4 regions of the Dermacoccus sp. MPR-E5 genome follow, and region 3 is predicted to be linked to each of the others. Evidence: riboswitches for the same ligand, from Rfam matches in the RefSeq annotation. Region 3 holds a riboswitch; each other region holds the start of a gene.
The links. Region 3 has a riboswitch for S-adenosylmethionine ahead of AC1RS9_RS13075 (MetQ/NlpA family ABC transporter substrate-binding protein). Riboswitches for the same ligand answer to the same signal wherever they lie in the genome.
Positions count from the first base shown of each region.

Region 1: it holds a riboswitch for S-adenosylmethionine, as region 3 does, so the genes downstream of both, metX (homoserine O-acetyltransferase MetX) here and AC1RS9_RS13075 (MetQ/NlpA family ABC transporter substrate-binding protein) in region 3, are expected to answer to the same signal.
Region 2: it holds a riboswitch for S-adenosylmethionine, as region 3 does, so the genes downstream of both, AC1RS9_RS03020 (bifunctional o-acetylhomoserine/o-acetylserine sulfhydrylase) here and AC1RS9_RS13075 (MetQ/NlpA family ABC transporter substrate-binding protein) in region 3, are expected to answer to the same signal.
Region 4: it holds a riboswitch for S-adenosylmethionine, as region 3 does, so the genes downstream of both, AC1RS9_RS09875 (TauD/TfdA dioxygenase family protein) here and AC1RS9_RS13075 (MetQ/NlpA family ABC transporter substrate-binding protein) in region 3, are expected to answer to the same signal.

Region 1 is NZ_JBXASS010000013.1:86,730-92,149, reverse strand. It holds gene AC1RS9_RS11165 (RNA polymerase sigma factor) at 1-310, opposite strand, end outside; gene AC1RS9_RS11160 (universal stress protein) at 614-976, opposite strand; gene metX (homoserine O-acetyltransferase MetX) at 1,046-2,218, opposite strand; SAM riboswitch class IV at 2,253-2,361, opposite strand; gene AC1RS9_RS11150 (hypothetical protein) at 2,451-3,389, opposite strand; gene AC1RS9_RS11145 (EcsC family protein) at 3,662-4,348, opposite strand; gene AC1RS9_RS11140 (PAC2 family protein) at 4,476-5,405, opposite strand.
Region 2 is NZ_JBXASS010000003.1:101,868-107,287, reverse strand. It holds gene thrS (threonine--tRNA ligase) at 1-673, shown strand, start outside; gene AC1RS9_RS03020 (bifunctional o-acetylhomoserine/o-acetylserine sulfhydrylase) at 840-2,153, opposite strand; SAM riboswitch class IV at 2,226-2,341, opposite strand; gene AC1RS9_RS03015 (GNAT family N-acetyltransferase) at 2,465-2,959, shown strand; gene AC1RS9_RS03010 (hypothetical protein) at 2,956-3,345, shown strand; gene AC1RS9_RS03005 (HIT family protein) at 3,428-4,003, shown strand; gene pgsA (phosphatidylinositol phosphate synthase) at 4,069-4,689, shown strand; gene AC1RS9_RS02995 (phosphatidylinositol mannoside acyltransferase) at 4,694-5,420, shown strand, end outside.
Region 3 is NZ_JBXASS010000020.1:27,134-32,553, reverse strand. It holds gene AC1RS9_RS13080 (methionine ABC transporter ATP-binding protein) at 1-955, opposite strand, end outside; gene AC1RS9_RS13075 (MetQ/NlpA family ABC transporter substrate-binding protein) at 952-1,959, opposite strand; SAM riboswitch class IV at 2,137-2,248, opposite strand; gene AC1RS9_RS13070 (neutral/alkaline non-lysosomal ceramidase C-terminal domain-containing protein) at 2,461-2,844, shown strand; gene msrA (peptide-methionine (S)-S-oxide reductase MsrA) at 2,912-3,559, opposite strand; gene AC1RS9_RS13060 (GNAT family N-acetyltransferase) at 3,713-4,774, shown strand; gene AC1RS9_RS13055 (hypothetical protein) at 4,771-5,420, shown strand, end outside.
Region 4 is NZ_JBXASS010000011.1:38,945-44,364, reverse strand. It holds gene AC1RS9_RS09890 (FAD-binding oxidoreductase) at 1-1,094, shown strand, start outside; gene AC1RS9_RS09885 (SAM-dependent methyltransferase) at 1,091-2,395, shown strand; gene AC1RS9_RS09880 (hypothetical protein) at 2,400-2,753, opposite strand; SAM riboswitch class IV at 2,916-3,043, shown strand; gene AC1RS9_RS09875 (TauD/TfdA dioxygenase family protein) at 3,054-4,031, shown strand; gene AC1RS9_RS09870 (GNAT family N-acetyltransferase) at 4,313-4,885, shown strand; gene AC1RS9_RS09865 (carbon starvation CstA family protein) at 5,158-5,420, shown strand, end outside.

The DNA of each region.
Region 1 (5,420 bases), on a different contig from region 3:
TCTTCTTCGCGGCAGCGGTCTTCGTCGCCGTCTTCTTGGCAGTCGACTTCTTCGCCGCGCTCTTGCGCCCGGTCGTCGTGGCGACGGCCTGGGCCGCGTGAGCCTCGTCGAGCACGATCTCGATGCCCTCGGCCCCCAGCGCCTTCAGCACCGCCTTCTGCTTGGCCATGGAGATCTTCGCTTCTTCGAGGGCGGTCTTCAGCACCACGCTGTCGACCGTGCCGCTCGCGCGCCCCTGCTCGAACAGAGCAATGACCGCGGGATGGTCGATGTCCGCGGGAAGCGCGGAGGTCTGAGCCGTTTCGGACACTGAGGTCACCAACTACCTTCCGAGAGTGCACAACGCATCGGGCAGGCGCAATCGCGCGCCGAGCGCTTCGTACGAGGGAAGAGACGAACCACGGGGTCGGGATCCGACGAGAGCCAGTTGCTCGAGGCTCACCTGAGCTCGCATGACACCGTGGTGCCTGATTCGATCCCCCGCGTCGCTTCTTCCACCATTATAGAACTCTGGGTCGAGAACCGCAGAATCACGGGGTTCAACGCCCCTGCATGCGCGGGTGTTCCCGACCTGACGCAAGCGCGTGAGGCCGGGGTTGGGAGCAGCGCGAGATCAGTGCGCTGTGGGCTTGACCGCGAGGACGGGGCACGGCGCGTCGAGCAGCAGCCGCTGAGCGCTCGAACCGAGGATCAGCTTGCCGACGGGCGTGCGGCGACGCAGCCCGATGACGAGCAGCGCCGGGTCGAGTTCGGCCACCTCGTCGAGGATCACCTCGACCGCGTCCTGGCCCTCCTCCACCTGCACGACGCGGCCGCCGACCGCGTCCGCACTCTCCTGCGCGGCAGCGCGCGCGTCGTCGCTCGGGACGGTCGAGACGAGTACGAGCGGGCGCCCCAGCACACTCGACTGACGCACGGCCTCGGCCACCGCGGCCTCACCCTCCGGGCCCGGAGCGAAACTGACGACGACGGACATGCGCAACCCCTGTTCTGCGACTGTGGCGATCGGCTCACACGCTACCCGAGGTGCCGCGAGCGCCCGCCGTCACGCCACGGGACGGACGCGGCCCGCCTCGGCCGTGAGCGGCCGGGCGATGACCTCGCGCACGAGCGCCGCGATCTGGTCGGCCTCGATGAGGAAACCGTCGTGACCGTGCGGCGAGTGGATGAGACGCAGCCGTCCGCGCCCGTGAGCCCGGACGATGTCGGCGGAGGCGCTGACCGGGAACAGCCGATCGGAGTCGACCGCGGCGACGACGAGCTCACCCCCGAACACCCGAAGCGCAGGCTCGATGCCGCCGCGGCCGCGGCCGACGTCGTGCGTCGCCATCGCCTGCGTGAGCCGCACATAACTCATGGCGTCGAACCGCGCGACGAGTTTCGCGGCGTGGTGCTCGAGATAGCTCTCGACGGCGAACAGGCCGCCGTCGAGCGTGCGGTCCGCTCCCTGCGACTCGCGCCCGAACCGCTCCTGCAACTCGTTCGCGCTGCGGTAGGAGGTGTGCGCGATCTGGCGGGCGAGCCCGAGCCCCGACGTCGGGAAGACGCCCTGCTCGAGGTAGCCGCCACCCCGGAAATCCGGGTCAGCTTCGATTGCCCGCACCTGCGTGTGCCCCCACGCGATCTGGTCGGCGCCCGCCGCCGCGCAGCTCGCGACGACGAGGGCGCGCTGCACCCGATGCGGGAAGGTCGCCACCCACTCCGCGGCGCGCATCCCGCCGAAGGAGCCGCCGATGACGGTATGGAAGCGCGCGATGCCGAGAGCGTCGGCGACCCGCGCCTCGGCGCGCGCCTGATCCCTGACGCTGACGTGTGGGAAGCGCCCGCCCCACACCCGGCCGTCTGGTGCGAGCGACATGGGACCCGTGCTGCCGCGACAGCCGCCGAGGACGTTGATCGCCACGACGAACAGCTCGTCGGTGTCGAGGGGCGCGCCGGGGCCGATGAGACCAGGCCACCACCCCGCCGTCGGCTGCCCGGGGCCGACCGGCCCGACGACGTGCGAGTCTCCGGTCAGGGCGTGCTCGACGAGGACGGCGTTGCTCGCGTCGTCGTTCAGCTCGCCCCAGCACTCGTACGTCATGATGACGTCGGGCAGGGCGGCGCCGTTCTCCAGCGTCAGGGTGCCGATGTGGACGGCACGTGCGTGCGGGTTGAACCCGTCGTCGGTGAGGGGCGCCGCGGGGTCGGCCACGGCGAGGCGACGGTGCGAAACCATGACGTCCTCGATTCCGAGGTGGGTCGCAACCCACCTCTCGCGCTTGCCGCCCACGGGCGGCCCTGTCGTCACCCGGGGCACCCCGCCGCGAGGGAGGGTTGCCGCTCAGCAAGCCGGGGCTTGTGTCGCTGAAACTCTTGACCTGCGACACAGTAGGCGGCCCTGCCCGCGGCTTCCATCGTTCGCGCGACGACGTCCACGATGTGGCGCGCTCCCACAACCGGCACGCTCGTCAGGCGACGGAACTCTGCCGAGCCTTCGTGTGGAGCGCACCGACGGCCTGCTCGTACGACAACCCCGTGCCTGTGATGTCGCGCAGCAGTTGCCCCAATGACGTCCGCCCGATGCGCAGCGACGCCGCGGCGCACGCACCGGCTCCCCGCAGGTCGCCTTCGCGCCAGGTCGCGGCGGCCTCGAGGGCCTTCCACGCGGCGCGGCCGTGGCGCGGCACGAGCGGCAGCCAAGTTCGCAGGCACGCGCTCGTCATCGGCGGGCCCGGCTCGCCGAGCGGCGTGCCCGGGCTCAGCAGACGGAAGAGTTCGGGTGCGACGCACAGGAGGATCTCATCGCGCGTCGGGCCGTCGACGACAGCGTCGGCGAGCACCTGCAGGTTGGCGCTGCGGGAGCGTCGCCGGGTGCCCGACGCGGTGTCGGGGACGTCGCACAACCGTGCCCAGGCGGCTCGGACGTCGACGACGCTGGGAACGGGGCGCGCGGTGGCGGCCATGGCCTCGCCGCCGCGGCGGACGTCGCGAAGCTGCTCGCGGGTCTGCTCTGACAGGGACGGGATCTCGTGGATCGCGCCGTCACAGCAGCCGAGCTCGCATTCGATGGCCCACCAGTGCTCGTCGCTGGCACCGAGGACGTGGTGCAGCGGCACGCGGCGCTCGATGCGTTTCGCGAGGGCCGCGATGTCGACGCGGCCCGGCTCGCAGCGATAGGCGATGGCGATGGCGGCCTGCGCACCCATCGTCGCGCGCCGCTCAGCGACGACGTCGAGCATGTGCGCCGTCTCCCCGTCGCACGCATCGTCCGCCCAGCCGAGCACCCCCGCGAGCGCACCGTCACGTTCGAACAGGACGATGACGGCGCCCGCCCCCTCGGAGCCGACGAGATCGGGAAGGGCTGCCACCAGGGCGCTGAGGCCCTTGAGTCGTGTTGTTGTCTTCATGCCCCCAGCGAAACCCATGACGCCACCCGCGCGCTGACCACGAGCCACAAACCTGTGGACGAGGCATCCTGCGGGCCGCGAAACGGGCCGTAGCCGTCACACCTGTGGGTGAGTGGGCCGTTCGAGCAAGGCCAGGCGGGGGTTCGGGGCCCGTTAGATCGTCGCCCGGAAGCCCGTTGATGCGCACGGACGACACATCGCCGAACCGGCCCGGACACGCCGAACGCCACCCGCCGAAGACGAGTGGCGTTCGGGGTGGAATCAGGGCGACGTCAGGCTGACGGCGGGATCTGCGCGACGAAGTCGCGACGCGCCGACTGGGCGATCTTGCGGATGAGGACGACATCGAGGCCGCCACCGATGAAGCCGCCCGCCACGGGGATGAGGCGCGGAATGCGCGTGAGGAAGCGACGCCCCACCTGCGAGCCGAGACGGAACGCAACTGACTTGTTCACGACGGCGAGCGCCGCCGGCGGCAGCCTGCGCGTGGCGACGTTCGTCGCGACGCCACCCGTCATCGGGCCGAGGCCCTTGAGGACCTGCGTCGCGTCCGCACCGATGAGGTCGAGCAGGATCGCCGAGCGCACGGCTGGGTCGTCGACGTCGTGACCGTTGATGGCGGCGATTGCCGCGACCATGCGCGTCGCGACGGTGTAGAAACCGATGACGTTCGCGGGCAGTGCCACGGGGAGCGTGACGAAACCGCCGAGGTTGGTGAGGAAGCCGTTCGCGCCCGCGAGCTTCGTGTGTGATGCGACGACGTCGTCCATCGCCGCTTCCTTGGAGCCCGCCTTCTTCATCGCCTCGTCGGCGACGGCGCGGGCCGACTTGAACGTCGCCACGCCCCCGATGCCCACCGAGATGAGGTGCTGCGCCAGGGTGTTGGCCGTCGAGTCGAGCATGCCCGACGATTTCTCGGGGGCTGCAGGAGCCTTCTTGTCTTGACCGAATCCGAACATGAGGTGATCCTCCCAAGTTGGCGGGGGCCCGGCAAGCCACCGCAGGGGTGGCCGCAGCCAGGCGAGCGTTGCGAAGCCCGCGTGGCCGTCGGCTCAGACCGACGGCCGGCGAGAAGCGCTCGCGGGCTCACAACGAGCCCTTGGTGCCCGGATCCTCTCCCTCGGCGCGCAGGAACTGCTCCAGCTCGGCGCCGATCTCGTCTGCGCTCGGCAGGTCGTTCATCTCGGCGGCGAGGAGCGAGCGTCGACGACGACCCTCGGTGAAGGCGTCGTACTGCCGCTCGAGGCCCTCGACGACCTCGGTGACCTCGTCGTTCTCGCTGATCTGCTTGGCGATGTCGGCGCGATGCAGCCCGGCGATCGCGGCGAGCTCCTGAGCGGGGATCGCCAGCCCCGTCAGCCCGCAGACGGCCTCGAGCGCGGCGAGCGCGGCGTCCGCGAACTCGACCTGCGTGAGGTAGTGCGGCACGTGGATCGCGAAACCTGCGGTGTCCATGCCTGCCTCGGCGAGCCGGATGTGCATGAGCCCTTCGGCACTCGAGGGCACCTGGACGTTGCCGAAGAGCGGCTCGTTCTCCGTCAGCAGACGCTGATCGGAGGCGAAACGCGTGAAACCGACCGGGCGCGTGTGCGGCACCGCCATCGGGATGCCGTGCGCGCTCACCATGAGCGAGACGCCGAGGTTCGCCGCGAGGATGCGGACGGCCTCGCTGACGCGCTCCCACTGGTAGTCGGGCTCGGGGCCGGCGAGCAGCAGGAACGGCGTGCCTTCGGCGTCGACGAGGCGGTACAGCACGAGAGCCGGGTCGTCGTACTCGCTGTAGCGGTCGCGATCGAACGTCATCATCGGGCGGCGACCGCGGTAGTCGAGCAACTGGTCGACGTCGAACGACGCGACGACCGTGTGCTCGAGCGTGCCCAGCATGTGCGCCGTCATCAACTTCTGTGTGTTGCCCGCGTCGATGAAACCGCCCAGCGAGACCACGAGGGTCGAGGCGCTCTGCTCGGCGAGCGGGGTGTCGGTCTCGATGCGGAACAGTTGCGTGGGATCAAGCACGTCGTACTCCTTCGT
Region 2 (5,420 bases), on a different contig from region 3:
CGGGGACAAGAAGGACAAGTTCATCGGCACCGACGAACAGTGGGACATCGCGACGAAGGTGCTGTCGGACGTCGCGCTCGAGTCCGGCCTCGAGCTCGTGCCGGACCCGGGCGGTGCCGCGTTCTACGGCCCGAAGATCTCCGTGCAGGCGCGCGACGCCATCGGCCGTACCTGGCAGATGTCGACGATCCAGTACGACTTCAACCAGCCCGCTCGTTTCGGCCTCGAGTACCAGGCGGCGGACGGTTCGCGCCAGCAGCCCGTCATGATCCACTCGGCGAAGTTCGGCTCGATCGAACGCTTCCTCGGCGTGCTCGTCGAGCACTACGCGGGCGCGTTCCCGGCGTGGCTCGCGCCGGTTCAGGTGCTCGCTGTGCCCGTCGCGGAGGAGTACTACGACTACCTGCAGGACGTCGCGATCAAGCTGCGCGAAGCCGGCGTGCGTGTCGAGGTCGACATGAGCGACGACCGCTTCCCGAAGAAGATCCGCAACGCGTCCAAGTCGAAGGCGCCGTTCATCCTGATCGCCGGTGAAGAGGACCGCGACAACGGCGCCGTCTCGTTCCGTTTCCGCGACGGGTCGCAGAAGAACGGCGTGCCGGTGGCCGACGCGATCGCCGAGATCACCCGCGTCATCACCGAACGTCAGAACACTGACCCGACGGCCGGCTGACTCCTGCCGCGACGACGACGCGCGCCCCCGAACCTCGCGGTTCGGGGGCGCGCTCGTGTGTTGGCATGTGCACCCGAAGGCCGGCGTTCGACACGGCCGGATGACCACGCTCGGGGTACGAAACCCGGCTGCGTCACCCGTCGCGGGGACCCACCTCAGCGCATGGTCATTTCGCTGCGGCGAAGCCCTTCTCGAGGTCGGCGATGATGTCGGCGGAGTTCTCGATGCCGACGCTCAACCGCACGAGGCCGGGCGTCACGCCGGCGCCGCGGCGGTCCTCGTCGCTGCCCTGGGAGTGCGTCGTCGACGCAGGATGGATGGCGAGGGAACGGACGTCACCGATGTTCGCGACGTGCGAGTGCAGTTCGAGGGCGTCGACGAACTTCTTGCCCGCCTCGACGCCACCGGCGATCTCGAACGACAGCACGGCGCCGGAGCCGGCGGGCAGGTAGCGGTCGGCGAGTTCCTTGTAGGGGCTCGACGGGTCGGAGGCGTAGAACAACGTCTCGACCTGCGGCTGCGACTTCAGGAACTCGACGACCTTCTTCGCGTTCTCCACGTGTCGCTCCACACGCAGCGACAACGTCTCGAGGCCTTGCGCGATGAGGAACGCGTTGAACGGGGAGACGGCCGCGCCGAGGTCGCGCAGCAGTTCGACGCGCGCCTTGAGGATGAAGGCGAGGTTCGCGCCGAGCGGCGATCCGACGCCGAGGTCGCGGGCGAACGCGAGACCGTGGTAGCTCTCCGACGGCTCGTTGAACTGCGGGAACTTCGCCGGGTCGGCGGCGTAGTCGAACGTGCCGGCGTCGACGAGCACGCCGGCGATCGACGTCCCGTGCCCCCCGAGGTACTTCGTCGCGGAGTGGATGACGACGTCCGCGCCATGCTCGATCGGGCGCAGCAGGTACGGCGTCGCGACGGTGTTGTCGACGAACAGCGGCACCCCGGCGTCATGCGCGACGTCGGCGAGGCCGCGCACGTCGAGCACCTTCTGGTCGGGGTTGCTCAGCGTCTCGCCGAACAGCAGCTTCGTGTTGTCGCGGATGGCGCCGCGCCACTCGTCGAGATCGTTGATGTTGTCGATGAACGTCGTCTCGACGCCGAGTCGCTTGAGCGTGTACTTCAGCAGGTTGTACGTGCCGCCGTACAGCGCGGACGAGGCGACGATGTGGTCGCCGGCCTGAGCGACGTTGAGGATGGCGAACGTCGTCGCCGCCTGACCCGACGCGAGCAGCAACGCGCCGACGCCGCCCTCCAGCGCGGCGATGCGGTCTTCGACCGCCTGCGCCGTCGGGTTGCCGATGCGCGTGTAGATGGGGCCGAGATCCGACAGGCCGAAGCGGTTGGCCGCGGTCTCGGCGGAGTCGAAGACGAACGACGTCGTCTGGTAGATCGGCAGCGCCCGGGCGCCGGTGTCGCCGTCGACGTTCTGGCCGACGTGGATCTGCTTGGTCTCGAAGGCCCAGTTCTCGGAGCTCATGATGATGTCCCTCTTGAGGAGTGCGTGGACGCACGGGCGGCGCACCGTACGTGTGGTGCCCGAAGGGGAATCCCTCCGCGCTTGCCCGGACGCGCTCGGCGCCGGGCCAGGTCGTCACCCGGAGCACCCCGCCGCGGTGGGAGGGTTGCCGGCCAGCAAACCGGGGTTTGACGCTGGCGCTCGTGACCTGCGGCCACTCTAGGCCGGGTGGTGTCATCAGGCGGGAATGCTGTCTCACATTCCGGTCGCGGCCCCGTGCTGACGCGACGCGCCTACGGGCGACGACCCTCATGCCGTGCTTGACTGTTGCCATGACACCGACGATCGTCCGCGCGCGCCGCGAAGACGCGTTCGCCTGCGCGGCGCTGCGTCTGCAGATGGACCTCGAGGCGGGGGAGAGCAACCGCTCCGGCTTCATCACCGAGTATGCCGATCACTGGCTCGCGCACTACGACGATCTGCCGACGTGGCTCGCCTCGAGTGCTGACGGGACGGCTCTCGGCATGGTGCAGACGTCGCTCGTGCACCGGCCCCCGGCGCTGGCTCGGCCGGCGCAGCCGTCGCTCTACATCGCGGTCGTCTTCGTCACGCCGTCGGCGCGCGGCCAGGGCCTGGCCGAGCGGATGCTGCGGATCGTCGACGCCTGGGCCGACGCGCACGACGTCGCGCGAATGATGCTCAACGCCCGTCCGCGTGCCCGCAGGCTGTACGAACGGGCCGGCTTCGGCCCGCCGGACGAACGTCACATGCAGCGTGTGGCGCCGTTCGGCCTCGACGCCCGCCGCGATGCGGAGCGTGCGTCATGAGCGACGACGTCATCTGGGCGCTCGATCAGCGCGAGCGCTGCATCGCCTGCCCGTCCAAACCGGTCGCGAACGCCGTCGTCCTGCACCTCGGTGCTGACGGCGCCCTCGCGCGCGACGCTGTCGAGCAGTGGGCTCGTGACGGCGTCATGGCCGCCTCGGTCGCATGGCCGGGGGCGGCGGCCGGCCTCGATGACGACGACTGGCTCGACCTCGAGGACGCCGTCACGGGCCTCGCCGGGCTGGCGAGCATCGTCGCCGTCGTCGGTGACGGCGACGCGGCCGAGGTCGCGCGGACGTTGGCGGGCCGTGTCGGCGACGTCGCGCACGCGGGGGAAGCCGACCGAACCATTGTCCCGGCGCGTCTGCGCGAGATCGCGGCGGTCTGAGACCGCTCACCCGGGGTGCATGGTGCGCGCGAGCCCACCCGCGGCCGCTGCGTCGAGGCAGGCGGGGCTCTAGGATCGGGCCATGGTCGACGAGTTCAACACTGATTCGCAGGACGACATCCTCATCGAGCAAGCCGGCGCCTTCGCGGGCGAGGCCGACGGGTTCGGGCGGCTGTGGACGCCGCACCGCATGGCGTACATCGAGGGCGAGCGTCCGACAAAGGACGCCGGCCACGGCTGCCCGTTCTGCGCGTCGCCTAGGAAGACCGACGCCGACGGCCTCATCGTCCACCGTGGTGAGCACTGTTTCGTCGTGATGAACCTGTTCCCGTACAACCCGGGCCACCTGCTCGTGTGCCCGTACCGTCACGTCGCCTCGTACATCGACCTCACCGACGACGAGACCGAGGAGTTCATGAAGCTGACGAAGGCCGGGGTGCGTGCCCTCAAGGCCGCGTCGAACCCGGGCGGGTTCAACCTCGGGATGAACCAGGGTGACGTCGCAGGTGCCGGCGTCGCCGCGCACCTGCATCAGCACATCGTGCCGCGCTGGGGTGGCGACATGAACTTCATGCCGATCATCGGGCGCACCAAGGCGCTGCCGGTGCTGCTCGAGGACAGCCGTCAGCGCATCGTCGCGAACTGGCCGAACGACTGACACCGGGCACCACGGGCAGTGCGCTGCCTCGAACGGGTATATCGAACCGCTACAGTTGAACCACCATGCTCAACAAGTACGCGCGCGCGTTTTTCTCCGCCATCTTCCGGCCCATCGCCCAGCTCCTGCTGCGTCTCGGCATCAGCCCCGACGTCGTGACGATCGTGGGCACCGTCGGTGTCGCGTTCGGTGCACTGTGGTTCTATCCGCGCGGCGACTTCCTCGTCGGCACGTTGTTCATCACCGTCTTCGTCTTCTCGGACATGCTCGACGGCAACATGGCGCGCCTGTCGGGCCGCTCGTCGACGTGGGGTGCCTACCTCGACTCGACGCTCGACCGCGTCGGTGACGCCGCGATCTTCGGCGGCCTCGTCCTGTACTACGCGGGCAAGGGCGACAACTTCCTCATGGCGTGCCTCGCGCTCGCGTGCCTCGTGCTCGGCTCGGTCGTCTCCTACGCCAAGGCCCGGGCCGAGGGTCTCGGCATGCAGGCGAACGTCGGCATCGCCGAGCGCGCCGACCGTCTCGTCGCCGTGCTCGTCACGACCGGCCTCGTCGGCTGGTTCCTGCCCGAGATCGTGCTGACCGTCGTGCTCACGCTGCTCGCCGTCGCATCGTTCATCACGGTCGTGCAGCGCATGCTCATGGTGCGGAAGCAGGCCCTCGCCAAGCCGTTCGAGGGCTGAGCGCGTGGCCGCCGAGGGGTTGACGACGCGCGCCCGCGACGCCGTCACCGTCGCAGCGTTCAAGGGCGCCTGGTGGGGCGTGCGGGCGCTGCCCGAGCGCGCCGCCCACCGCCTCTTCGACGTCATCGCGGACGTCACGACGCGCCGCGGCGGCCCGAGCGTCGCGCGGATGCGCTCCAACTACGCGATCGCGCGCCCCGAACTCGACGACGCAGCCCTCGACGCGCTCGTCGCCGCCGGCGTGCGCTCGTACCTGCGCTACTGGTGCGAGGCGTTCCGACTGCCGTCGCTGACACGCGAGCAGATCGCCGAGAGGGTGACCACCTCGGGTGAACTCGAGGCGACCCGCAGCATGCTCGCCGATGGACGCAGCGTCGTCGCCTACCTCGGCCACCTCGGCAACTGGGATCTCGCGGGCGCCTGGTCGGCGACACAGCTCGCGCACGTGACGACGGTCGCCGAGCGACTCGAGCCCGACGCTCTCTTCCGCGCGTTCCTGCACTTCCGCGAAGAGCTGGGCATGACGATCATCCCGCTGACCAAGGGCGAGAACGTCCTCGGCCAGGTCGAGACGCTCGTGCGCGAACCGGGTGCGTTCGCGCCGCTGCTGTCGGATCGCGACCTCACGAGCCGCGGCGTCACGGTCGACCTGTGCGGCGAGCCGGCCCGCCTCGCTGCCGGCCCCGCCGTCATCGCCCGACGCACCGGTGCGGCACTCGTGCCGATCACGA
Region 3 (5,420 bases):
GTGTGAGGCCGCCGTGCACGATCTCCGGTTCGACGCCGTGTGCGGACATGCGGGCCAGGACACGGCCGAACTCGCGCGGGTCGTGAACCGTCAGCGTCGCGAGGCGCCCGTCGTGGGCAGCGCGCAGCCGGGCGCTCTCGCGTGCGTCGGGCACGTTCCGCAGGGTGGCGTCGACGAGGCGGCGCGTCGCGTCCGCCTGCGGCGCGCCGAGGACGTCGACGGTGCGCCCGGACTCGACGATCCGCCCGGCCTCGAGGACGACGACGTCGTCGGCGAGTTCGCGCACGACGTCCATCTCGTGGGTGATGACGACGATCGTCACGCCGAGCTCGTCGTTGACGCGGCGCAGCAGCGCGAGGACGTCCTTCGTCGTGTCGGGGTCGAGCGCGGACGTCGATTCGTCGGCGAGCAGGATCTCCGGGTTCGTCGCGAGCGCACGGGCGATGCCGACGCGCTGCTTCTGCCCGCCGGAGAGCTCGTCGGGGTAGGCCCACGCCTTCTCGGTGAGCCCGACGAAGCTGAGCAGCTCGGTGATGCGCGCCTCCTGGCGCGCCTTGTCCCAGTCGGCGACCTCGAGGGGGTAGGCGACGTTGGCGTACACCGTGCGCGAGCGGATGAGGTTGAACTGCTGGAACACCATGCCGATGCGACCGCGCAGCTCGCGCACCTGCTTCGCGGACAGCGACGCGAGGTCGACGCCGTCGATCTCCACGTGGCCGCGCGTCGGCGTCTCCAGGCCGTTGATGAGACGGACGAGGGTGCTCTTGCCGGCGCCGGAGAAACCGATGACGGCGACGATGCGTCCGCGCTCCACCTGCGTCGTGATGCCGTCGAGAGCCGTCACCTGGCTCTTGCCGCGGGTGAACGTCTTGCCGACATCGTGGAAGGCGACGGCGGGCGGGGTGTCACTCGCCGGCGCGGCGGCCTTCGTCAGTGTGGGGGAGGGGCCCGTCACTTCGATCCCTTCGCCTTGATCTGGGCCTCGAGCTTCGCGAGGATGCCCTGCACGTCGGAGGCGGAGTTGTTCACGAGGACGCTCGTGCCCTTCGTGCGCTCCTCGATGAGCTTCTCGACGCTTGGGTCGTGGTAGGCCTTGACGAACTTGGCGTAGTCGGCGTTGTCCTTGTCCGCGGCGCGCGCGACGACGACGTTGATGTACGGCTTCGACGAGGCCGCATGCGGGTCGTCCTTGAACAGGGCCTTGCTCGGGTCGAGCTTCGCATCCGCGGCGAAGTTGTTGTTGACGATCGCGCCGTCGACGGACGGCAGCGCAGCGGCGGTCTGCTCGGCGTTGACCGCTGTGACGGTGACCTTCGAGGCGCCGGCGTCGATGTCGGCCGGGGTCGACAGCGAGGTGCCACCACCCTTGAGCTTCAGCAGTCCGGCGCTCTGCAGCAGCAGCAAGGCGCGTGCCTGGTTCGTCGGATCGTTGGGGATGGCGATCTTGCCGCCCTGGGGGAACTGGCCGACGCTCGTGTGCTTCTTCGAGTACAGCGCCAGGGGAACGATGTAGGTCGCGCCGATGGGCGTGAGGTTCTGCTTCGCCTTCGTGTTGTAGTCGGCGAGGAACTGCAGGTGCTGGAACTGGTTGAGGTCGACCTGGCCCTCGGAGAGCGCGGGGTTGGCCTGGGTGTAGTCCGAGAAGTTGACCGGTTCGAGGTCGAGACCGTACTTGTCCTTGCCCACCTTGACGAGCTGGTTCCAGTACGGGTCCGACGCCTCCGTCGTGCCCACCTTGAGGTGGGTCAGCTTGTCGTCACTGCTCCCGCCGAGCACCTTGGCCCCGATGCCGGCGGCCAGCGCGACGACGAGGACGCCTGCGCCGATCGCGACGTACTTGCCGGTGTTGTTCTTCGGTTTCGGGGGCAGGGCGCTCGCGCCGTTCTCGGCGCTCGTGGCGTCATGCGTGGACGAGGCGGGCGTCGAGGTCTCGTCGGCGGGGGTGTGCTTGTCGGTCATGATCTCTCCTGGTGAGGCGGCAAGGATGCGAATGCGCGGGGCTGGCGCGGGTGCGCGGAGTCAGCGTGAAGGCGGGGCGCCGGGGTGGGGCGCGGTGCGCGGTGTCGTGCGGGGCATGCCTTTCGGGGCCTGGGCAGCGCAACGGAAGGCTCACGAGGATGCCGTCACGTTGGGTGCCGAGCGTGCTTGCCGCGTGGTCGACGCGGCCGGGTCATCACCTGGAGCACCCCGCCACGCGTGTGAGGGTTGCCGTCCGACCAGCCAGGGCTTTGCATCGGATCTCTTGACCAGCAGCGAGATTAGAGCCGCGCACGACAAAGCGTCAAGTTGTGGCACTGGAGATGAGACGTGGGCGAAGATTGTGACGTGCGACACGCGGCGTGGCTGATGCGGCGTCTTTCGCCGTCGAGGCTCGGGTGAGTGATTTCTTCACACAGCTTGGACGATCGTCTAGGTGGGTGATGAGTGTGACGTCGGCCACGCGCCGAGGGCCCCGGCGTCGTGTTCGACGACGCCCCACCCGGGCAGCACTTCGGTGACGTCCTGACTCAGCCGGACGCCACACGCTCGGCTGGTTCGAGCGTGCGGGCGGTCTTCCGCGGCGGCCACCCGAAGAATGACTTCCGCACGATGGGCACGTTCGTCAAGGTGCAGCGTCAGGTCGGCTCGTCGTGGGTCGACGTCCTCGACGACCACGACTGGGACACCTCGTACGTCTGGTCGCGCGAGGGCGTCTCGTACTCGCGATGCACCATGGAGCGGCGCATACGTCGCGGCACGCCCGCGAGCACGTATCGCCTCGTGCAGCAGGGCAACTGGAAGAACGGCTGGAACGGCAAGGTCAGTGCCCATACCGGAACGAGCCGGGCCTTCCAGGTGCGCTGAGACGGCCGGTGCCCCGCGGTGGCCGGTTGATCGGCCGCCGGCTCAGCGGCCGCCGTGCATGTCGTCGTCAGCGTGGCGGGAGGACATCCGTCTGCGCGGGCAGGTCGGCGACGCCGACGGGGCACGTGACGCCCTTGAAGCCGTGGTTGCAGTAGCCGCCGGGGTGCTTGGACAGGTACTGCTGGTGGTACAGCTCCGCCGGCCAGAAGGGGCCCGCCTCGTCGGCCGGGCGCATCTCGGTCGTGATGGCGCCGCGGCCCGCGTCGTCGAGTGCCTCTTGGAAGAGCGCGGACGTCTCGCGGGCAGCGCGCTCCTGCTGCGGCGTCGTCCAGTAGATCGCCGAGCGGTACTGCGTGCCGACGTCGTTGCCCTGCCGGTTCGCGGTCGTCGGGTCGTGGTTCTCCCAGAACGCCTTGAGAAGCTCGCGTTCGGACACGCGCGACGGGTCGTAGGCCACCATGACCGTCTCGGTGTGGCCCGTGCCGCCGTCACAGACGTCCTCGTACGTCGGCTCGGTGGCGTGGCCGCCCATGTACCCGACGGCCGTGGTGACGACGCCCGGAATCTTCCAGAAGATGCGTTCGGCGCCCCAGAAGCAGCCCATCGCGACGTACAGGGTCGCCGAGCCGTCGGGCAGTTCGGAGAACATCGGCACGTCGAGGACGTCGTGCAGGTCGCTCGCCTCGGGCGTTCGGGTGTGCTTTCGAGTGAACATGAGGTGCCTTTCCTCGGGTTCCGAGACAACACCGCCGGCGGTCGAGGCATTCCGGCCCGAGCCTCCGCCGGCATGAACGGGTTGTCGCACGATCCAGGCGGACGCGCCGAAAAACCGGTTGCGTACGCAGCTGGTGCTGAGTGCAATGTCGCCATGCGCATTCGTCAGATCGGCCCGTCCGACCCGCTGTTCGACGCCTGGGCGCAGGTGTTCATGACGGTGGGCCACGAGCAGTGGGGCAAGCACACGAGCGCCTACCCCGCCGACGAGCTGCGCGCCATGTGGGGCAAGGAATCCGAAAAGCGTCATGCGTTCGTCGCCGTCGAGGGGGAAGCCTCGTGCGACGACGACGCCGTTGGGGGAGCAGCCGACATACAGGATGATGGCGTGGACACAGCAGCTGGCGTCGTCGGTGCCGCCGAGCTCGTCCTGCCGCGCCGCGACAACACCCACCTCGCGTTTCTCCACCTCGACGTGCCGGCTCCCGCGCGACGACGGGGTGTCGGCTCGGCGCTGCTCTCAGCCGCGGAAGAGATCATGCAGGACGAGGGACGTACGACGGTCCTCGTCGAGACGCAGACGCCCGTCGGCCAGCCTGACGCCGCAGGCGCCTTCCTCGCTGCCCGCGGGTTCGCCCAGGCCCAGACGTGCGTGCGCAACGCTCAGCGTCTGCCGGTCAGCGACGCCGTCGCCGCACAGATGCGTGCTGCCCTCGCGTTCGACGACGAGTATGTCGTCGAGACGGCCGTCGACGACCTCCCGTCGCAGTGGCTCGAGGAGCGGGCCCGTCTCGGAGCGATGATGTCGACCGACACCCCGCTCGGTGACGTTGCGATCGAACCGGAGACGTGGGATGCCGCGCGGGTGCGCGAGCTGTTCGACACCGCACGCGCTCAGGGCCGACGCGTCGTCGAGGCCGTGGCGTGGCACCGACCGACCGGGCAGATGGCCGCGTTCACGCACGTCAGCGTTCCCGCGGAGACGCCTTGGATCGCCTACCAGGACGACACCCTCGTCGAGGCCGCGCACCGTGGGCACCGGCTCGGCTACCGGGTCAAGGCTGCGGTGTCGCTGCTGCTGCCGCAGGTCGCGCCGGGCGTCGAGGTGCAGCGCACCTGGAACGACGAGACGAACACCCACATGCTGCGGATCAACTCCGAGCTCGGCTACGAACGCGAGGGCACGATGTTCGAATGGCAGAAGAGGCTTGCATGAGCCCGTCCGAGGCGCCCGTACGCGAGGTGCTCGGCATCGAGGTGACGCACGAGCAGCTGCTGCAGTGGCGCGCGTGGACGATGCCGGTCGATCAGCCGTTCGTCGTGCCCCGCAGCGTCGCGCACGACCTCGGCCTGCGCGACGAGCCCGAGCGGGTGACGTTCGAGCTCAAGGACACGTTCCTGCTGTACGGCGTGGACGACCAAGCCATCTGCTGGCTCGATCGCGCGGCGGCGCGCGCCTTGCCGGCGTCTCTGAGGCGAGCGCAACCCACGCGTCACCTCTGGCGTAGCGGTGACGACGCGTCGGCCATCGCGCGCGACCTCGAGCGCGTCGTGGCATACGTCGTCGAGGGGCGGCGCGCGAGTCGTCATCGCGAGATCACCCAGCGGGCCTGGGCCGACATCGACGCCGTGCTGCCAGGCGCCCGTGAGATCGCGGGGACGTTCCCGCGCGCCAGCGGGCCCAACTGCTTCGGTGCCGTTCTCGCCGCGGCCGGCGTGGACGGCGCACGTGAGGAGTGGATGCAGCGCGAGCCGATCGAGGCGTGGCTGCGGGAGCGGACGCGGTTGCTGCCGCGTCATGACACCGACGACGGCCTTGGTGTCGTCCATGTCTGGCGCAACCCCGACGGCCTGATCGACCA
Region 4 (5,420 bases), on a different contig from region 3:
CGCAGTTGCGCACGATCACCCTCGGCGGCGCCGTCACCGGCCTCGGCATCGAGTCGACGTCGTTCAAGAACGGACTGCCGCACGAGTCCGTCCTCGAGATGGACATCCTCACCGGCACCGGCGAGCTGCTCACCGCCTCGCCGACCAACGAGCACGCCGACCTCTTCCGCGCCTTCCCCAACAGCTACGGCAGCCTGGGCTACGCGACGCGTCTGCGCATCGAACTGCAGCCGATCGGTGACCTCGTCGAGACGCGCAACGTGCGGTTCGCGAGCGTCGCAGCCATGACGCGAGCGATCGACGCCATCGTCGAGACCCGCGAGTGGCAGGGCGAACGCGTCGACGGCCTCGACGGCATGATCGTCAGCAAGGACGAGGCCTATCTCGTGCTCGCCAACTTCTTCCCCGAGACGCGCCGCCGCCCGAGCGACTACACGGGGCAGAACATCTTCTACAAGAGCATCAGTGAGCTCGACCGCGACACCTTGAGCGCGCACGACTACATCTGGCGTTGGGACACCGACTGGTTCTGGTGCTCCGACGCGTTCTTCGCACAGAACCCGAAGGTGCGACGCGTGTGGCCGCGCAAGTACCGTCGCAGCGACTTCTACCACCGCATCGTCGGGTGGGAGAACCGCTGGGGCTTCGCCGCGAAGATCGACGAGATGCGCGGCGAACTGCCGCGCGAGCGCGTCGTGCAGGACGTCGAGGTGCCCCTCGAACAGCTCGAGACGTTCATGCCGTGGTTCGACGAGCACGTCGGCATGACGCCCGTGTGGGTGTGCCCGCTGCGCCTGCGCGGCGACGACGCGTGGCCGCTGTACCAGCTCGAACCGAACCGCACGTACGTCAACGTCGGGTTCTGGGGCACCGTCGCCATCACCCCCGGGCGGGCTGACGGCGACGTCAACCGCGACATCGAGGCCGTGCTGCCGACGATGCACGGCCACAAGTCGCTCTATTCCGACGTCTACTACGACGCCGAGACGTTCGAAGAGCTGTACGGCGCAGACGAATACCGCCGCATGAAGACGAAGTACGACCCGCAGGGCCGCCTTCCTGAGTTCGCTGACAAGATGAGGACGCACGCATGAGCCAGACCACGACCGCCACCCCCCTCGTCGCCCAGGCCGTCCAGGCCGTGTTGGAGGAGCCGTTGCCCTTCCGCATCACGGCGTACGACGGCACCGACATCGGCCCGCGCGACAGCGACATCGCCGTGCGTGTCGAGAGCGAGGAGGGGCTGCGCTACCTCCTCAGCGCCCCTGGCGATCTCGGCCTCGCCCGCGCCTATCTGACGGGCACGCTGACCGGCACCGGTTTCCACCCTGGTGACCCCTACGAGGTGTTCAGCCGCATCAAGCGTGACGTGCGCACGAAGCAGCTGACGCCGAAGGGCGTCGCGTCGGCGCTCGCGCCCGTCGTCAAGCAGCTGGGGCCGAAGGCGTTCGTCCACCCGCCGCTGCCCGAGGTCGAGAACGAGCCCCGCTGGAAGCGCCACCTCGCCAAGGTGAACCCGGTGGGTCGCGCCGCCGACTCGATCAAGCACCACTATGACGTCTCGAACGCGTTCTACGAGAAGGTGCTCGGTGACTCGATGGCCTACACGTGTGCCGTGTTCGACACGCCGGACGACACCCTCGAGGAAGCGCAGGAGCGCAAGTTCGCCCTCGTTGCCGACAAGCTCGACCTGCAGCCCGGCCAACGGCTGCTCGACGTCGGCTGCGGCTGGGGCGGCATGGCGATGCACGCCGCTCGCGAGCGCGGCGTCCACGTCATAGGCGTCACCCTGAGCAAGGAGCAGGCCGAGTGGGGTCAGCGCGCCGTGCGTGAGGCGGGCCTCGAGAGCCTCGTCGAGATCCGCCACGGCGACTACCGCGACGTCACCGAGACGGGCTTCGACGCCGTCAGCTCGATCGGCCTCACGGAGCACATCGGCGTGAAGAACTACGCCAACTACTTCTCGTTCCTGCACTCGAAGCTGCGCGACGGTGGCCGCCTGCTCAACCACTGCATCACGCGTCGCGACGACACGGCATCGGCCAAGCCGGAGCCGTTCACCGATCGCTATGTCTTCCCCGACGGCGAGCTCGCCTCGCCGGGGCGGCTCATCAGGGAGTGCCACGACGCCGGTTTCGAGGTTCAGCACGACGAGAACCTGCGCCTGTCGTACGCCCTGACGCTGCGCGACTGGTGCCGCAACCTCGAGGCGAACTGGGATTTCTGCGTCGCCGAGGCGGGCCTGCCGACCGCGAAGGTGTGGGGCATCTACATGGCCGGTTCACGCCTCGGGTTCGAGGAGGGCTGGCTGCACCTGCACCAGGTGCTCGCCACGAAGACGACCGACAACGGCGACAACGGCGGCTACCCGCTGGGCTCGCACTGGGCACCCTGAGCTCTCACTGGCGGTGCTGAGCGGCTGCCCGTTGCCCGTCCAGACGTAGGCGACGCGCAATCATGACGGTGGGGGTGATGCCGACGAGCATCGCCGCCACCGTCATGATCTGCGTCCACGCGAACGCGTTCTGGAACGAACTGTTCGCGATGGCGACGGCCGCCGAGCGCAGGTTGAACGCGAGGATCGCGGCGCGGGCCCCTGACGCGCGGCGTGTGCGCGCCCAGTAGACGAGAGCGCCGACGGCCGGCGCGAGCAGCGACCACATGTACGCGCTCAAATCGCTGCCACCATGCGACTTCACGAACTCGACCGTGACGATCGACGCTCCGATCTCGAACACGGTCACGGCGATCATGAACCATCGATCACCGCTGCTCACGGAAGGGGGAGTGCTCCACGGGCGTTCTGCTCTCAGTATGGCCGCCCGGGTGCGGCGGGCCCCTGACGAATGTCACGGTGTGGCCGCCGTTGATGCATAACTCGACCTTTATGTTTGGCCAGTGCTACGTTATGTGTGGGTCACGAGCCCCGGCGCGAAGTCTCGGCTGGCCGGGCGGCAACCCCCATGCGAACGCACACGCGCGCCGGGGTGCCCCGAGTAACGACCCGGCCGCCCGTCGACCGACGCGGCGGCAAGCGCAACGAAGGGTCTGCCATGACACTCCTCGACACCACGCCCGACACGAACGTCGACTCCGCGAGCGGCGCACCGACGGGTGTTCCGACGAGCGCAGCGGCGCGCCACGGCGGCACCGTCGCGACGCCCGGGCTGCGCATCGAACGCCTCGGCCCGGCGTTCGGCGCAATCGTCCACGGCGTCGACCTCGCGCAGGTCGACGACGCGATAGCGTTCGACCTGCGCCGCGCGCTGCTCGCGCACAAGGTGCTCTTCTTCCGGGGTCAGGACGCGTTCGACGACGACGCTCAGGTGCGCCTCGGAAACCTGCTCGGCGAGCTGACGGCGGGCCACCCCGTCGCGGGCACGCACGAGCGCAAGGAGATCTACTCGATCGACTCCTCCGACCCCGAGTTCTCGTTCTCCGACGAGTGGCACACGGATGTCACGTTCATGAAGGAGCCGCCGGCCATCAGCGTCCTGCGCGCCGTGACGCTGCCGGACTACGGCGGCGACACCTCCTGGGCCGACGCGCAGGCGGCGTACGACTCGCTGTCGGAGCCGTTCCGCGGCCTCGTCGACCAGCTCGTCGCCGCCCACGACGGCAACCGCGAATGGGGCGCCTACCTGCGCAAGAACGGTGGGCAGGAGTGGAGCGGCGAGGTCGTCACCGAGCTGCCCGTCGTCGAGCACCCCGTCGTGCGTGTGCACCCCGAGACGGGCCGTCGCGGGTTGTTCGTCAACCCCGGTTTCACCTCCCACATCGTCGGCGTGTCGCAGGCCGAGTCGCGGGCGATCCTCGACGTGCTGTACGCGCACCTGACGCAGCCCGAACACACCATCCGCCACCGTTGGGCGCCCGGCGACGTCGGCATCTGGGACAACCGCGCGACGTCGCACTACGCGAACCGCGACTACGTCGACGCCAACCTTGGCCCGCGCGCCATGAGGCGCGTGACGGTCGGTGGCGACAAGCCCGTCGGCGTCAATGGCCTGACGGGTGGCGCAGCTGCCTGACGGTGTGAGCTGACATGGCGCGGTGCGGGTCTCTGGGGCCCGCATCGCGTCGTCATGTACCCCTCTGCGATTTTCGTCCCCCTTCGCGAATCCCGTCCCCATCGGCGAATCCCGTCCCCATCGGCGAATCCCGTCCCCATCGGCGAATCCGGTCCCCATCGGCGAATCCGGTCCCCATCGGCGATTTTCGTCCCCATCGGCGATTTGCGTGTGTACATTCGTCCAGCCGGCCGTCGGGAAAATCGGTCGCCGGGGGCGTCGCACGGTGATGGAATGACGGGATGCTGACGCTCATCAGGCCCGACGCCGCTCGCTACGACGACTGGAAGGACGCATTCGACGAGTTCGGCGCGACGCCGAAAGACGGCACGGGCTATCGTCGCGACGACGTCGTCGACACGTCGCGCGCCGGGTTCGACGCCTACCTCACCGATCGTGCGCGCCAGGGCGATACGACCGTCGCGCCGCCTGAGGGATTCGTGCACTGCAGCTATTTCTGGGTGCTCGACGGCCCGCGGGCGGGGGAGGGTGACATCGTCGGCTTTCTGGCCCTGCGTCACACCCTCACCGAGGTGCTGTATGAGGCGATCGGTCACATCGGCTACTCGGTGCGTCCCAGCGCTCGTGGGCGGGGCGTCGCCGCGGGCGCGCTGATGCTCGGTCTCGACGAGGCGCGGGCGCTCGGCGTCGAACAGGTGCTGGTGTGCTGCAGCACCGAGAATCCGGCGTCACGTGCCGTCATCGAGAAGTGCGGCGGGCAGTTCGAGGACGTCCGCTCCCACCCCGCGTTTCCGGGCGAGACACGTCGCTACTGGTTCGGCTCGCCGCCGTTTCCGCAGGGACCGACGGCCTGACGCCGGCTGCGGCGGGTGCGAATGCGACCGAAAATCGCAGATGAGGACGAGAATCGCCGACGGGGACAGGAATCGCAGAAGGGGCACGGTGCGGGGCGGCCCGGCCGAGGTCAGTCCCCATCCGAACTCAGGCCCCCAAACCCTCAGCCGACGTCGTGACCAGGATGTGATTGCTCGGTCCGCGAGCCGAGACGCCGTACCCATGGGTAGACCCCTACTGTGGCCTTACTCACATCGGCCGTCATGGCCACCAGCACTACCAGGAGGTCACCGTGGCGGCGTCACGTCTCGACACCCTCGACCGCGATCCGGGGTTGCCCCCCGTCGCGGTCGAACCCCCTCGCACCATCACCGGGCGGCAGAAGATCATGATCGCCGTCGCGGCGATCGTCGCCGCCATCGGCTGGACGATGGTCGCCTTCGTCCGCGGTGAGCACGTCAACGCCATCTGGTTCGTGTTCGCGGCCGTCGGCAGCTACGTCATCGGCTACATGCTCTACAGCCGTCTCATCGCGTACAAGGTCGTGCAGCCGCG